3 regions of the Microbacterium pumilum genome follow, and region 2 is predicted to be linked to each of the others. Evidence: predicted binding sites of a transcription regulator. Region 2 holds the regulator's gene; each other region holds the start of a gene.
The links. Region 2 encodes LexA, which represses DNA repair genes until DNA is damaged. Its sites were predicted from a motif close to TCGAACANNTGTTCGA; they were not measured.
Positions count from the first base shown of each region.

Region 1 (2,264 bases), 2.3 Mb from region 2:
GCCGACGGTGCCTACGACGGCGAGATCGTGCAGGTCGATGGCACGTCGCTCGCCCGCGATGAGGGCATCCGCGACGACACCACACTCGAGGTGCTCGGCGGACTGCGCGCCCTGTTCGCCGCCGACGGCTCCGTGACCGCGGGCAACTCCTCGCCGATCAACGATGGTGCGTCGGCCATCCTGCTGGGCGCGGAGGGCGCGCTGGATATCGAGCCGCTCGCCCGCATCACCGGTCGTGGAGTCTTCGGCAACGACCCCGACGTGTTCGGTGTCGCTCCCGTCGAGGCTGCGAACCGAGCACTCGCTCGTGCCGGTCGGTCGTGGGCGGACGTCGACTTCGTGGAGCTCAACGAGGCATTCGCGTCGCAGTCGCTCGCGTGCATCACGCTCTGGGAAGACCTCGACCCCGAGATCGTCAACATCCACGGCGGTGCGATCGCGATCGGCCACCCGCTGGGCGCCTCGGGCGGACGCATCATCGGCCACGCGGCGCACGAGCTCGCGCGTCGCGGTGGTGGTGTCGCCGTCGCCGCGATCTGCATCGGCGTCGGCCAAGGACTCGCGGTCGTCCTGGAGCGGTAGCAGGCCGTCCGGTCTGACCGAGCCTGGCGGATCGGTGGAGGTCGCGACGCCGTAGCCCCGCGCCGCGATCTTCTCATTCGCGCTCCCATTTGCGTCAGGCTGCCGTGAAGCGACGCGGGGACTTCGAGGTCAATCGCAACGGCTCGCCGGCTTCGCCCGTCACGGGGTGCGCCGGAGGATGGAGCCAGTACGTGTCGATCCCCGTCTCCGGAACCCGCTCACGGGTGATCCGCCACCCCTCGTTGTGCAGCCTCAAGTGGCAGTTGCGGCACAACGGGACGCCATGATCGACATCCGTCTTGCCGTGGTGCTCCCACCAATGGTCCAGATGGTGGAGCTCGCACACCGATGGAGGCGCCGTGCAGCTCGGCCAGATGCACCCGCCGTCACGTACCGCGATCGCGATGCGCTGCTTCGTGGTGAAGAGACGTTGGTCGCGCCCCACGTCGAGTGGTCGGTGATGCTCATGTTGGATGACCGGCACCGCTCCGGCGTCGCAGAGGTACTTCTCGATCAGGCCGCCCGGCAGTGCCTGTCCGCCGTCCTCGAGGTGTCCGACACCCGTGATGCGCATCCCGCCTCGAGTGCCGGCCGCCGTGATCGCCGACGCCTCGACGACGATCCGAACCCCGGGCTGACGGTCGCCGAACGCCTGTGCGGGGTCGGCGGAAATATACGAAGGTCCACCGACATTCCCGTGGGCAGGAACGCCCGTCAGCGCGCCGGCGCATCACGAAACAGTAACGAGAGGTCCATACTCGAACGCCCGAGATCGGGCGGCTCTGACGTGCCGCCGACACGCAGGTCTACCGAGGTCTCGACGGATCCGTCGCGTCACGATGCTGCGGCCGCGACGGTCGCACCGATCGCGACGGCGAGGGCGCCGAAGAACACGACGGCGCTGAACAGCATGTGGAAGGTGGTGCGACGACCGAGACGTCCCGACAGCGCGACCAGGGCTGCGGGCACGTAGTCGCGCAGACCCGGGTTCGTCTCACCGAGCACCGTGCGTGCGCGACGCACCATCGTCGCGTCACCGAAGCCGATGAAGACGAGCAGCACACCGAAACCGACCCACGCCCACAGCGCGGCGCCCGTCACGACGAAGGCGGACCATGGCACGAGGAACCCGACCATTGCGACGGCGTGAGTCCAGACGAGCCCGGCGCTCTGCCCGTGCGCATGCCTCGCCCAGGAGACCAGCAGCGTCACTCCTACGGTGGCCTGGATCAACCACGCCCCGAGCACCACGTATCCCATGCCCGTCAGGCTACTATGGAAGTAGTGCTGTGTCACTACTTCCATAGTAGAGTCGTCGAGCCTAAGGTCGGATTGTGAGTTCCACCCGAGAGCGCGCTCTGGACGCTGCCGTCCGGCTGGTCGGCGAGCAGGGCGTGCGCGCTCTCACACACGCGCGCGTCGATGCAGAGGCCGGCCTCCCGAAAGGCTCCACGTCGAACTGGTTCCGCACGCGCGACGCACTCGTCGCCGGCGTGGTCGTCTCGATCGCCGAGCAGGAGCGGGCCGACCTCACGGCCGCGATGGCTTCCGCTCGTACGATCGACGACGTCGTCGACGTGCTCACGCGCCTGCTCGAAGACGCGACGGGTCGCTACGCGACGAGGACGCGGGCGAGATACGCGCTGTTCTTCGAGACCACGGCGACGCCCGGTGCGCAGCCG
Region 1 covers NZ_BAAAOH010000001.1:141,474-143,737, reverse strand. Annotated here, with positions in the region: gene ABD188_RS00645 (thiolase family protein) at 1-582, shown strand, start outside; gene ABD188_RS00640 (HNH endonuclease signature motif containing protein) at 677-1,156, opposite strand; gene ABD188_RS00635 (hypothetical protein) at 1,417-1,887, opposite strand; gene ABD188_RS00630 (TetR/AcrR family transcriptional regulator) at 1,917-2,264, shown strand, end outside.
Region 1: a site for LexA is predicted at 1,227-1,242, ahead of ABD188_RS00640 (HNH endonuclease signature motif containing protein). Genes of this name have one in related genera too.

Region 2 (2,264 bases):
GTCCACCAGCGGGGCGAGGGTCGCGACGAACGCATCCTCATCGACCAGCTGCACGCGAGCCCAGGCGCCGATGATCGACACCGGAACGAGGATCGTCGCGACGATGATGAGGACCGCGGACAGGAGCGCGCGCCACCAGCCGCTGCGACTGCTCGAGGCCGGTGCGACCTCATCCTCGTTCACCTCGGCGCGTAGCCGCAACGCGTCATTCTCCGCGCGGAGCGCGTCGAGTTCGGCCTGCAGGTCGACGGTGTCTGGCTCACTCATGACGCCTCCTCATGGCGGGATGTCACTCATTGTGACCTACCACGCGGGGATGGCATCACCCTCGGCGGGCGAGAAGTGCTGACCTGCGGCTCGGAACGGGCGCAGCGCCCCTCCGCCCGGGCCCGGTGCCGTCAGACCGCGCGCAGCACCGCGACGACTTTGCCGAGCACGACGGCTTCGTCGCCGAGGATCGGCTCGAATGCCGAGTTGCGGGGGAGCAGCCAGGTGTGGCCATCCCTCTGGCGGAAGGTCTTGACCGTGGCCTCCCCGTCGAGCATCGCGGCGACGATGTCGCCGTTGTTCGCGGTGGACTGGGAACGGATGACCACCCAGTCGCCGTCGCAGATCGCGGCGTCGATCATCGACTCGCCCGAGACCTTCAGCATGAACAGGTCTCCCTTGCCCACGAGCTGACGGGGGAGCGGGAAGATCTCCTCGACCTGCTGCTCCGCCGTGATGGGCACGCCGGCCGCGATCCGACCGACGAGCGGCACCATCGCCGCGTCGCCGACCGAGGGACCGCTGTCCGCGGGGTTCTCGGTCGCGGCGCCCGGCAGGTCGATGAGCACCTCCATGGCGCGCGTCTTGCCGGCGTCGCGTCGGAGGTAGCCGCTCAGCTCGAGCTGGTTGAGCTGGTGCGTGACGCTCGACAGCGACTTCAAGCCCACGGCATCGCCGATCTCTCTCATGCTCGGCGGATAGCCGTGCCTGGCGATGGAACGCTGGATCACCTCGAGGATCGCGAGCTGCTTGTCGCTCAGGCTCTTGCGTCGCCGGGTCTGGGGCTTTTCTCGGCCGCTTACCTCGCTCATGATCCAGCTCCTGTCTCCCGCGTGGGGGCATTGGTCTTCGAATGTCGGAGGCCCGTGGTGGGGTGTCGGTATCGAAACCGTATCCGGTTCGAACGCGTCTCCCGGCGAAGCTGACCGCGTGTCGCGTTCGAGGAATCGGCATCCGCACCCGTAGTTGACACTCTAGAACATCGAAGATAAGTTCGGAAGAGAGATTCGTATCCGCCGCTCCCGGCCGAGGGGCGGATGCGAATCTCTCCCCACCCGCAGGAGGATCACATGACCGCCATCAGCATCACCGCATCCGGCACCACCCGCCTGCCGGCAACGCGCCTTCGCCTCACGGTGCGAGGTCGACGCGTGCTCGTGGCGACGGCAGCCCTCCCCGCCGCGATCGCACTCGGCATCGCGGTGATGAGCGGCGGCGCGGCGCTGGCGTCACGCGACGCCGGAGCTCCGGCCGATACCTTCAGCACCGTCGTGGTCTCGTCGGGCGAGTCCCTGTGGTCGATCGCCGAAGAAGTCGCCCCGACCGCCGATCCGAGAGACGTGATCGACGCGATCGTGCGACTCAACGCACTGGACGGAGTCTCGATCTCCGCCGGCCAGCGGCTCGCCATCCCAGCGGAGTACACATCGGGTCGGTGACGGTTCGGCCGTAGCATGGGCGGGGTGACTGCTCGCCTCGATGATCTGCCCCTCCGCGACGATCTGCGCGGCCAGACTCCGTACGGTGCGCCGCAGGCCGCCCTGCCGGTGGCTCTCAACGTCAACGAGAACACGCATCCGTTTCCCGGAGAGGTCGCGGACGACATCCTGGATTCGATCGCTCTCGCGCTGCGGGACGTGAATCGCTACCCCGATCGGGAGTTCACCGCGTTACGCGAAGGTTTTGCGGAGTACCTGGGGTACGGCCTGACACCCGACCAGATCTGGGCGGCGAACGGCTCGAACGAGGTTCTCCAGCACGTCCTGCAGGCGTTCGGCGGTCCGGGCCGCACCGCATTCGGCTTCGCTCCGACGTACTCGATGTACCCGCTGCTCACGCGCGGCACCGGTGCGACGTGGACGGCGGGCACGCGGTCGCACGATTTCACGGTGGATGCCGAGAGCGCGGCGTCCCAGGTCGATGCCGCCGATCCCGATGTCGTCTTCCTGTGCGCTCCGAACAATCCCACCGGTACGCCGATGCCCCTCGACGTCATC
Region 2 covers NZ_BAAAOH010000001.1:2,417,640-2,419,903, forward strand. Annotated here, with positions in the region: gene ABD188_RS10605 (hypothetical protein) at 1-267, opposite strand, end outside; gene lexA (transcriptional repressor LexA) at 399-1,079, opposite strand; gene ABD188_RS10615 (LysM peptidoglycan-binding domain-containing protein) at 1,338-1,706, shown strand; gene ABD188_RS10620 (histidinol-phosphate transaminase) at 1,722-2,264, shown strand, end outside.

Region 3 (2,264 bases), 1.4 Mb from region 2:
GGTATCCGGTGGTGTCGGTGTGCCCGTCCTCGTACCGGACGACCCACCCGTACTCCCAGGCGTGCGCCGCGATCCATGCGCCCTGCGGTGACGTGGCGAGATCGTCGAGAGTGCCGCATCCGCCATTGCACGCGACGATGTCTGCGGTGATGCCCGATTGGTGTTCGCTGTAGCCCGGTCGCGCACTGACCAGGTCGGCGCCGGCGACTCCGCGGTCGGACACCTGACTGCCGTACGACGAGCGCTGCGTCGTGTACGAGCGGAAACCGCTCTCGATCGCGATCTCACCCGCACCTGCCTGGCTCGCCGCTGCCGCCATCCCCGTGAGAGCGGATGCCGCGTCCGGCCGGAGCGTGCCCTCTTCGATGTTGCGCACGTTGTCGGGCATGACGAGCACGTCGGGGCGGTATTGCAGAGGCTCGTAGGGGCGCATCTTGTTGACGACGACCCAGATGCGGGCGGGATCCGCCAGCGAAAGGCAGGGCGCATTTCCGCTGACGACAGCGGCGCGGAAGCCCTCGCCACCGCCCGCGGCGCTGATCACGCCCTCGTCGTCGCCTGCCGCGAGGGCGTCGCCCACCTCGGGCAGCGTGCAGATGTTCTCGGTCGCCAGGGTCTGCGCGACCTTCGGAACCGGCAGTGCCTCGACCGAAGGCAGCGGCGGCGGCGCGAACCGTGCCGCTGCGTGCGTACGTCCGGCATCGTCCGTCACGGTGGAGGGTTCCATGATCAGCGCGGTCACCGCGGCGGAGGATCCGAGCAGCAACGCGGCGGCGGCCGCGAGGCCGATGGCGACACCTGCTCTTGCTGCCCGCGGTGCACGTGCGTGGCGCGCCGGCGCGACATCCGTGCTGAGCAACTGCGCGGCGCGCGCATCGTGTCGACTGGGCAGTGGTTGCGGCCGGGATGGCGCGCCGTCGCCGGCGATGATCGGCAACGGCAGGGTCGTCGGGGGTGATTCGGCAGGTGTGCTGAGCTCGCTCTCGCGGGCGCGACCGCGCGCCTCTTCGCGCAGCGCTCTCGCGGCGCGTCGAGACAGGGGGGAATCGGGCGGTCGGGACACCGTCACACCCCCATTGTCACCCCGAGCGTCCGAGATCGCGAGGATGCGGTGTTCGCTCTGCCTTTCGTTCTAGGTTGCCGTGAATCACCTTGACACATCATAGAACATCTGTTCCCATGGATGCATGCGGTGGCAGGGTCAAGAGCTGGGGGTGGCGGATGCCGCGGCCCTGCCAGGCATGGAACGCCTCAACGGTCTCGTCCGCTCGGTGACGACCCCCGAGTTCGCGGGCGTGACCTTCCACGAGGTGATGGCCAAGAGTGCGTTGAACCATGTGCCCGGAGCATCCGCCATGCCGTTCGACTGGACGGTGAACCCCTACAGGGGCTGCACGCATTCATGCACATACTGCTTTGCTCGGGGCACGCACGAGTACCTCGAGCTGGATTCAGGTCACGACTTCGACAGTCAGATCGTGGTCAAGATCAATGTCGTCGACGTGCTCGCAAAGGAGCTGCGCCGAGGATCGTGGCGGAACGAGCCCGTCATGCTCGGCACGAACACCGACCCGTATCAGCGTGCCGAAGGCCGCTATCGCCTCATGCCGGGGATCGTGGCGGCGCTCACCGAATCGGGTACGCCGTTCTCGATCCTGACGAAGGGAACTCTGCTGCGGCGGGATCTGCCGATGCTCCAGGATGCGGCGGAATCGGTTCACGTGTCGATCGCCATGTCGATCGCGGTGTTCGACGACGACCTTCAGCACAGTGTGGAACCCGGCACGCCGTCGGCGGCGGCACGACTCGACACCGTGCGCGCGGCGACCGAGGCCGGCTTCCGGGTGACGGTGTTCCTCATGCCGATCCTCCCGCACCTGACAGACTCCATCCCCGCGATCGACGACGCCCTCACCCGCATCAGGGCAGCCGGCGCAGCGCGAGTCATCTATGGGGCGCTGCACCTGCGGCCGGGCGCGAAGCAGTGGTTCATGCTGTGGCTGCAGCAGCAGCATCCCGAGCTTGTCTCGTCGTACCTCGGGCTGTACCCAGGAGCCGCAGCGACGGCTCCGAAGGCCTACCGGTCATGGCTGGCGAAGCGCGTGCGCCCGCTGCTGCGCGTGCACGGACTCGACGGCCACGCGGAGGACGACGCGGATCGGCCGCGCAGCGCGGGCGTGTCGGGGCTGGCCGCCCGCTCGACCGTGGTGACGACATCGCGCGGGCGAGCAGCGGAGGAGGCCGCTCGCCTCTTCTGAGTCACC
Region 3 covers NZ_BAAAOH010000001.1:1,004,226-1,006,489, reverse strand. Annotated here, with positions in the region: gene ABD188_RS04615 (D-alanyl-D-alanine carboxypeptidase family protein) at 1-1,069, opposite strand, end outside; gene ABD188_RS04610 (Rv2578c family radical SAM protein) at 1,188-2,258, shown strand.
Region 3: a site for LexA is predicted at 1,164-1,179, ahead of ABD188_RS04610 (Rv2578c family radical SAM protein). Genes of this name have one in related genera too.